DNA from 2 places in the Nesterenkonia sp. HG001 genome. Region 2 is predicted to be linked to the other one. Evidence: predicted binding sites of a transcription regulator. Region 2 holds the regulator's gene; the other holds the start of a gene.
The links. The regulator HspR, encoded in region 2, represses chaperone genes until heat shock. The targets are predictions, from matches to a motif close to AAGTTGAGTCNNNNNGACTCAACTT.

Region 1 (4,415 bases), on a different contig from region 2:
CCTGACGGTCGACCAGGACCGTGTCACCATCCTCGACCTCGCCGCCCAGCAGCCGCTTGGCGAGCTGATCCCCGATCTCGCGCTGCACCAGCCGGCGCAACGGGCGCGCCCCGTAGGCGGGGTCGTAGCCGGTGAAGGCCAACCACTCGCGGGCCGGGTCGGTGACCTCCAGGACGAGCCGGCGGGAGGCCATCCGCTCCTGCAGAGAACCGATCTGCAGATCCACGATGCTGGCCAGCTGCTCCATGGAGAGCGGATCGAACATCACGATGTCATCGAGCCGGTTGAGGAACTCGGGCTTGAAGGAGCGGTTGACCACCTCCATGACGGCCCGGTGCTGGGCGTCGGCGTCCAGACTCTGGTCCACCAGGAACTGGGAGCCCATGTTGGAGGTCAGGATCAGCACCACGTTGCGAAAGTCCACGGTGCGCCCCTGGCCATCGGTGAGGCGGCCGTCGTCGAGCACCTGCAGCAGAATGTCGAAGACCTGCGGGTGAGCCTTCTCCACCTCGTCGAGCAGCACCACCGAGTAGGGGCGTCGGCGCACCGCCTCGGTGAGCTGGCCGCCCTCGTCGAAGCCGACGTAGCCGGGAGGCGCACCGACCAGCCGGGCCACCGAGTGCTTCTCCGAGTATTCGGACATGTCGATGCGGATCATCGAGCGCTCGTCGTCGAAGAGGAACTCCGCCAGGGCCTTGGCCAGCTCGGTCTTTCCCACGCCGGTGGGCCCCAGGAACAGGAAGGAACCGGTGGGTCGGTCCGGGTCGGCGACGCCGGTGCGTGCCCGCCGGACGGCGTCGGAGACACTGGCCACGGCCCGGTGCTGGCCGATCAGCCGCGAGCCGATCAGCTCCTCCATCTGGAGCAGCTTCTGCGTCTCACCCTGCATCAGCCTCCCGGCGGGGATCCCCGTCCAGGCGGAGATGACCTCGGCGACGCCGTCGGCGTCGACCCCTTCTGACACCATCCGGGAGCGCTGCCCTCCTGCGGAGCTCTCCTGCTCCTCGGCGTCGGCAAGCTTCTGCTCGAGCTGCGGGATCTCACCGTAGAGCAGCCGGGAGGCCTCGGCGAGATCCCCCTCCCGCTGGGCCTTCTCCGCCTGGCTGCGCAGGTCGTCGAGCTGGACCCGCAGCTCACCGGAGCGGTTGAGCTCGGTCTTCTCGACCTCCCATCGGGCGGTCAGCTCAGCGAGGTCCTCCTTCTTGTCGGCGAGGTCCGCGCGCAGCACCTGGAGGCGTTCGGCGGAGCCGGCGTCGGTCTCCTCAGCAAGAGCCATCTCCTCCATGGTGAGACGGTCCACTACACGGCGCAGCTCATCGATCTCCACCGGCGCAGAATCGATCTCCATGCGCAGCCGAGAGGCGGCCTCGTCGATCAGGTCGATGGCCTTGTCCGGCAGCTGCCGGCCGGTGATGTACCGATCCGACAGGGAGGCGGCGGCGACCAGCGCGTTGTCCGCGATGGCCACCTTGTGGTGGGCCTCGTAGCGCTCCTTGAGCCCACGCAGGATGCCGATGGTGTCCTCCACCGAGGGCTCCCCCACGTAGACCTGCTGGAAGCGGCGCTCCAGGGCGGCGTCGGACTCCACGTTCTCCCGGTACTCGTCCAGGGTGGTCGCACCGATGAGCCGCAGCTCCCCGCGGGCCAGCATCGGCTTGAGCATGTTGCCTGCATCCATGGAGCCCTCGGAGGCTCCGGCGCCGACCACGGTGTGGATCTCGTCGATGAAGGTGACGATCCCGCCCTCGGCGGACTTGATCTCCTCCAGCACGGCCTTGAGCCGCTCCTCGAACTCCCCGCGGTACTTGGCCCCGGCGATCATCGCACCCAGGTCCAGGGAGATCAGCGTCTTGTCCCGCAGCGACTCGGGGACGTCACCTGCGACCATGCGCTGGGCCAGGCCCTCGACGACGGCGGTCTTGCCGACCCCGGGCTCGCCGATGAGCACCGGGTTGTTCTTGGTGCGGCGGGAGAGCACCTGCACCACGCGCCGAATCTCGGAATCCCGGCCGATGACCGGGTCCAGCTTGCCGGAACGGGCGATCTCGGTGAGGTCCGTGCCGAACTTCTCCAGCGACTGGAAGGTGTTCTCCGGATCCGGGGTGGTGACCTTGCGGTCGCCCCGGAGTCCGGGCAGCTCGGCCTTCAGCGGCTCGGGACCGGCTCCGGACTCGGCGAGCGCGCGACCAGAAGGTCCGGCGTCGGCGGCGACCCCGAGCAGGAGGTGTTCGGTGGAGACGTATTCGTCGCCCATCTGCTCGGCCTCGGCCTGGGCGGCCTTGATGACGGCGAGACCCGCCTGGGAGAACTGCGGGGCCGCGACGGCGTCGCCGCTGGTGGCCGGCAGCTGCCTGATGGCGGCGGAAGCCCGGGTGGAGATGGCCTCGGGGTCCGCACCGGCGGCCCTCAGCAGCGCCACGGCGACAGACTCCCGCTGGTCCATCAGAGCCTTCAGGATGTGGGCAGGCTCGATCTGCGGGTTGCCTGCGGTGTTGGCGTTCATCGCAGCCGCGGAGACGGCTTCCTGCGACTTGGTGGTGAGCTTGACGTCCATGGGGTGAAGGCTCCTTTCTCAGCGCCTCGGCGGGCCCTCACCTGCTGTCCAACCAGACCTGGCGAGCCCTCTCATTCGAACTTGAGTCCATCCTACTCAACTTTGGGTGAGAAGCACATATTCCCGCACGACGGCGCCGAGAATCTCACCGTCTCAGCCCGGAGGCAGATGATCGGTGAACACTCGACGCCGTCGGACATCGATCACCAGCCTGCCCCGCCTGACGCTCGTGCCGGCGGTGCCAGGACGAGCGACAGCGACGCGAACCCTATGCCACGGCGGTGCCCTCGAGCTCTACGAGCTGGCCGGGCACGGCCAGCCGCGTGACACCCAGCATCGTGGTGGTGGGGGCGACCCCTGCCGCCCCCAGCCGGGATGCCAGCACCCCGTAGTGCTCGAAGAGCCGATCGACATCGGTGGTGAAGACGTTCAGCCGGATCAGATGCTGCACCGTCATCCCAGCCGCGCCGAGCACAGCTTCAAGGTTCTCCAGGCTCAGCGCCAACTGCGCCCCCATGTCCCCGTCATGCTGCGGGACGCCATCATCGTTCATCGCGGTCTGACCGGAGCAGTACAGCGTCCGCGTATGTCCTGAGACCACCTCCCCCTGGTTGAAGCCCAGTGCTGCAGACCACGTCACGGGATTTACTGCTGTGCGTTCCATCTCCAGATCCTCCTCGTTCGGTTCCTGTGCCGCACAGCTCCTGCTCTGCGCGCCGGGCGCCTCGGTGCGCCGTGAGATCGAGCTTTCCGGCAAATCACGACACCTCATGTCAGGTATTCCGGTAGGGTTCAGATATGCGTGCAGACCGGCTCGTCTCGCTGGTGCTCCTGCTGCGTCAGCGCGGCAGACTCTCCGCCCCCACGCTGGCCGAAGAACTCGAAGTCTCCATCCGCACCGTTCTCCGAGACATCGAGGCGCTGTCCGCGGCCGGGCTGCCGGTCTACGCGGAACGTGGACGCCATGGGGGTTTCGCGCTGCTGCCGGGATTCCGCACTGAGCTCACCGGGCTGAACTCTGAGGAGACCCTGGCGCTGCTGACGGCAGGCTCCGGCCGGGGACTGCAGGCGTTCGGGCTGAGCCCCGCGCTCGAGGGGGCGATGCGCAAGGTCGTGGACGCCCTGCCCGAGTCCCAGCGCTTCGCAGCGCGAGCCGCCGCCCAGCGCCTGCTCATCGACCCGGAGACAGACCTGCTCGCGCGCCGCGCCACTCCGGAGGACATCCCGGACGCCACCCTGCACGAGGTCCGAGGCGCCGTGCTGGCCGGGCACCGGCTGCGCATCCGCTACGCCGCCACTGGCCAGAAACCGGCGTGGCGCACTGTGGATCCCATCGGCCTGGTCACAGTGCGCAGCCGCATGTACCTGCTGGCCACCCGCTCCGGCATCGATCGGACGTACCGCGTCTCGCGGATCCTGGACGCCGAGGAGCTCTCGGAACCCGCGCAGCGCCCGGAGACGGTCGATCTGGACCACATCTGGCGCAGACGCAGCGAGCAGTTCCTCTCTGGAGGCGATCACTTCCCGGTCACGGTCCGCGTCCGTCCGGGGCGGCGGGAGGAGCTGATCGACACTGTCCTGGCGGTCCGGGCGGAACAGCACGCCAGCGGCGACTGGGCGCACCTGGAGGTCATCTTCCAAGACCTACGCCATGCGGAATGGGCACTGTGGCAGCTCGGCCTCGACGCCGAGGCCCTCGCTCCGGCCACTCTGCGCGACGCCCTGGGAGAGCGCGCCGCCAATCTCGCCGCCCGCTATCGCGGCACGGGTTGATCAGCGGCGTGGGACGAGAGACCGGTCAGCACCCGTGAGGTGCCTCAACCACCGCGGAGCCTCGAACACCCAGTCCTGCCTGAACCAC
Region 2 (4,415 bases):
GCGTTCCTGGCCGTCGGCATCACCTACGGCATCAAGGCCGGCACCATCACCCGGCCCCGCGACATCCCGGAGCTGATGGCCCGATCCGTCAAGGAGCTCTCCGGGGTGGTGGTGCTCTTCTTCGCCGCCGCCCAGTTCATCGCCTATTTCGGGTGGTCGAACATCGGCATGGTGCTGGCCATCGAGGGGGCCCACCTCCTCGAGCGACTGGACCTGCCGGTGCTGGTGATGTTCGCCGGCGTCGTCCTGCTGGTGGCGCTGTTCAATCTGACCATCACCTCCGGCTCCGCGCAGTACACCCTCATGGCCCCGGTGCTGGTGCCGATGCTCATGCTCGTGGGCATCTCTCCGGAGGTCACCCAGATGCTGTTCCGGATGGGCGACTCCCCCACCAACATCATCTCCCCGATGAGCCCCTACTTCGCCCTGGTGCTGGGATACCTGCAGCGCTACTACCCGCGCGCCGGCATCGGCACCCTGGTTTCGCTGACCCTTCCCCTCTCCGTGGCCCTGCTGTGCGCGTGGTTCCTGTTCTTCGTGCTCTGGTGGACGGTGGGCATCCCTCTGGGTCCCGGCGTGCCCGTGAGATGACATGCGCATCCCTCCCTGGCGGGATGAGACGATCAGCCAGGACAGCAGATCCGGACAGAGAGGACCCCGTTGGAGAACCGCCCCATGACATCCACCCCGGCCCCGGACTCCGCCGGCGCACAGCCCACGGTCCCGCTGCAGGCGCTGCGCCAGCATGCAGCCGCCCACCACGACGAGATCCTGGAGGACCTGCGGCGGATCGTGCACTGCGAGACCCCCAGCCACGACAAAGCGCTGCTCGATGCCGGCCTCGAGGAGATCCGCACCCTGGCGGCCGAACGCCTCGGCGAACCGGTCGCAGAGACCCGCATTCCCGGGGGCGTCCACGGCGATGTTTTGGATCTGCGCTGGCCCGGACAGGGCCACGACGGCGGCACAGTCGACGATCCGGCCACAGCGGTGCTCTCGGTCTGTCACTATGACACCGTCTGGCCCGCCGGCACGCTCGCCGGCTGGCCGCTGACCGCCGACGGGGACCGGCTCACCGGCCCGGGCGTGCTGGACATGAAGTTCGGGATCGTGCAGACCCTCTGGGCTCTGCGCGCACTGCGTGAGCTGGGCGTCCCGCACCCTCCGCTGCGGCTGCTGCTCACCGGCGATGAGGAGATCGGCTCTGCGGCGGGGCGACCGGCCATCGAGGCCGCGGCGCGCGAATCGGCCCTGACCCTGGTGCCGGAGCCCAGCGCCGGCGGCCAGCCGAAGGACCGCCGCAAAGGCATGGTCTTCGCCGATCTCACCGTCCACGGGGTTCAAGCCCACGCGGGCCTGGAACCGGAGAAGGGCGCCAGCGCGATCCACGCCCTGGCCGCGGTGGTCCCCGCCATCGTCGGACTGGCCGCACCGGAGGAAGGCACCACGGTCACCGTGGGCACCTTTCACGGCGGGACCAGCCGCAACGTCATCGCCGGGCGGGCGGAGTGCCAGGTGGATGTGCGGGTGACCGACCCTGCCGAACAGGAACGGGTGGCCGGTGCCCTGCGCGGGCTGCGACTGCCGGCTCCCTACGACGCCGACGACCGGCTGGACCTGGTGGTCGAGGTCGATGCCAACCGACCGCCGATGAACCCGACGCCGGCCTCGCAGAACGCCATGGCCCGGCTGGGACGTCTCGCCGCCGCCCTGGGGCGCACGATCGTTCCGGCGGCAGTGGGCGGCGCCTCGGATGCGAACTTCGTCTCCGCCCTCGGCCTGCCGGTGCTCGACGGTCTGGGCGCGGTCGGGGAAGGGCCCCACGCGATCCACGAGCACATCCTGCTCTCGGAGATCGCACCGCAGACCGCGCTGTTGGCCGGGCTGCTGGCCGACGTCGCACAGCGTCCCTGAGGCCGGACCACGCCTCGCCACCGCCCGGTGCCCCGCCGTCCCCATCGGAGACGGGCAGCCGGCTCACCGGCGGCGGGGGTCCCAGAGCACCAGGGCCTGGGTGCTCGACCGGGCGCGCCGCCCGCGTGCCACGGTGACGACGTCTCCGCCGGGTCCCACGGCGAAGACCCGGGGCTTGGTGGAGTGCCGCTCGGCCTCGCGCAGCTCATAGCGCAGCGCGTCGACCGTCTCCTCCAGCTCCAGCACACGGTTCTGCAGCTCGATGATCCGCCGGATCCCCTCCAGCGAGACGCCCTCCTGGGAGAGCTGCTGGATCTGCCGAAGCTGCTCGACGTCGTAGGGCGAGTACCGCCGGTGCCGACCGCCCTGCCGGCGTGGCGTCACGAGCCCGATGCGGTCGTACTGGCGCAGCGTCTGAGGGTGCATGTCCGCCAGCTCTGCGGCCACCGAGATGACGAACAGGGGTGCGTGACGATGCTCGACCTCGATCATCCGAGGGTCTTCGCCCCCGATCTGGGGCCGGCGTCTCCTGACCACTGCTGGTCACCTCCTGGCTCCCGTCCCGGCGGCCCGGGATCAGGCCTGTGTCATGCCTCCATGATCGCGCATCCGCTGCCTCACAATGCGGCGCGGGCCTCCAGATCTTCGCGGGGGTCGACGTCGCGCGTCGCCTCCGCGTAGGCCTTCACGGCCTCCACGGCTTCCTCGGGGAGGTCCTTGGGCACCTGCACGTCGACGACGACGAGCATGTCGCCCTGGCTGGACTTCCGGCGCACCCCATGGCCCTTGAGCCGCAGCGTGCGCCCTGACGTCGTCCCGGCCGGGATCTTGATACGCACCTTCTCTCCGTGGACGGTGGGGACCTGCACCGTGGTGCCGAGCACCGCCTCGTCGAAGGAGGTGGGCAGGTGGATGCGGATGTCGTCACCGTCGCGCTCGAAGAAACGGTGCGGTGAGATGGACACCTCCACCAGCAGGTCGCCGGCACCGCCGGGACTCGGCTGGCCCTTGCCCTTCACCCGGACCTTCTGGCCCTCCTTCACCCCGGCAGGGATGCGCACGTCGATGACGTTGCCGTCGGGTTCGCGCAGTCCCACAGTGGTGCCGCGGACGGCTCCGGCGAAGGAGATGGTGGTCTTCGCGGTGCGGTCGGCGCCCTTGGCGGGCGCGCCGCCGCCGAACCGTCCGCCCATCCCGCCGAAGATGTCCGAGAAGTCGGGCCCGCTGCGGCCCCGGCCGAAGCCTCCGCCGTCTCCGAAGAGCCCGCCGAAGATGTCCTCAAAGCCGGATGCCCCGCCGGCTCCTCCTGGCGCACCGGAGAAGCGGGCGCCCGAACCCATCGCGCGGATGGCGTCGTACTGTTCGCGCTGCTCCTTGTCAGAGAGCACGGTGTTGGCCTCGGAGACGTCCTTGAACTTCTGCTCGGCCGCCTCATCACCGGGGTTCTTGTCCGGGTGGTAGGTGCGGGCTAGCTTGCGGTACGCCTTCTTGATCTCTTCCTCAGAGGCGTCCTTGGAGACGCCGAGGATGGCGTAGAAGTCCTTGTTGATCCAGTCCTGCGAGGCCACGGCGCCTCCCTCCCTGCTTCATCTGTGCGGTCCTGCCGCCCGAAGGGGGCGGGGCCTGCGCATGCTGTCCTGTCTGTGGCGCCGGGTGCCGGCGTCGTCCTGATGCGGACGACGCCGGCGCCCGGCCGGGACGCGGGGCGGCTCTCCGGGAGCCGCCCCGCGTCAGGCCTGGCTCACTCAGCCGGGCCGGTGGAGACCATCACCTGCGCGGCGCGCAGCACACGGTCGCCGTGGCGGTAGCCTGCCCGCAGCACGGCGGCCACGTGGTCCGCCGGGATCTCCGGGTGCGGCTGCTGCATCAGAGCCTCGTGGACCGAGGGGTCGAAGGGCACAGCCTCCTCGTCGATCCGTTCCAGACCCTGCTGCTCCAGCAGCGACTCCAGCTTCGCCGCGATCGCCGCGAACGGACCGTCCACCAGATCACCGGCCTGACGGGCGGCGTGGATGTCATCCAGCACCGGAGTCAGGGACGTGATGACCTGGCCGACGGTGCGGGCGCGCTCCACAGCCCGGTCCCGCTCCACACGGCGCCGGTAGTTCACGTACTCCGCCTGGAGACGCTGCAGGTCGGCCTGCAGCTCGGCCTCGCGGTCGCCGGCAGAAGCCGCTTCCAGCGGGACCTCCTGCAGCTCCGGCTCCTCGAGCACCTCGCCGTCGACTCCCTCAGCACTGTCACCCGGCAGGTCCCGAAGGATCTGCTCAGCCTGGGCGAGGGGGTCCCGCACGGGGTCGGCCGGCGTCGCGGCGGAGGCTGCAGCAGCCCCTTCCTCGACGCCGGTCTCGCCTTCGGCGTGACGGGGCTCGCCCGTCTCCGGGTCGATCCGACGCTTGTCGGTGAAGCGGATCGGCTCCTCGGACTCCGGACGGTCAGCGCCGTCCGGGCCCGGGTTCTGGTCCTGCTCTGCCATCAGGGATGACCTCTCACTTCTTCTC

Region 1: clpB (ATP-dependent chaperone ClpB) is a predicted target of HspR. The motif match lies at 2,633-2,657, and genes of this name have one in related genera.

The regions. Positions count from the first base shown of each region.
Region 1 is NZ_JAOSZD010000003.1:86,784-91,198, forward strand. Features, by position in the region: gene clpB (ATP-dependent chaperone ClpB) at 1-2,554, opposite strand, end outside; gene ODE13_RS05990 (RidA family protein) at 2,823-3,218, opposite strand; gene ODE13_RS05995 (helix-turn-helix transcriptional regulator) at 3,353-4,327, shown strand; gene ODE13_RS06000 (acyltransferase) at 4,328-4,415, opposite strand, start outside.
Region 2 is NZ_JAOSZD010000004.1:159,476-163,890, reverse strand. Features, by position in the region: gene ODE13_RS08355 (AbgT family transporter) at 1-591, shown strand, start outside; gene ODE13_RS08350 (M20 family metallopeptidase) at 676-1,914, shown strand; gene ODE13_RS08345 (heat shock protein transcriptional repressor HspR) at 1,978-2,406, opposite strand; gene ODE13_RS08340 (DnaJ C-terminal domain-containing protein) at 2,532-3,482, opposite strand; gene ODE13_RS08335 (nucleotide exchange factor GrpE) at 3,656-4,390, opposite strand; gene dnaK (molecular chaperone DnaK) at 4,404-4,415, opposite strand, start outside.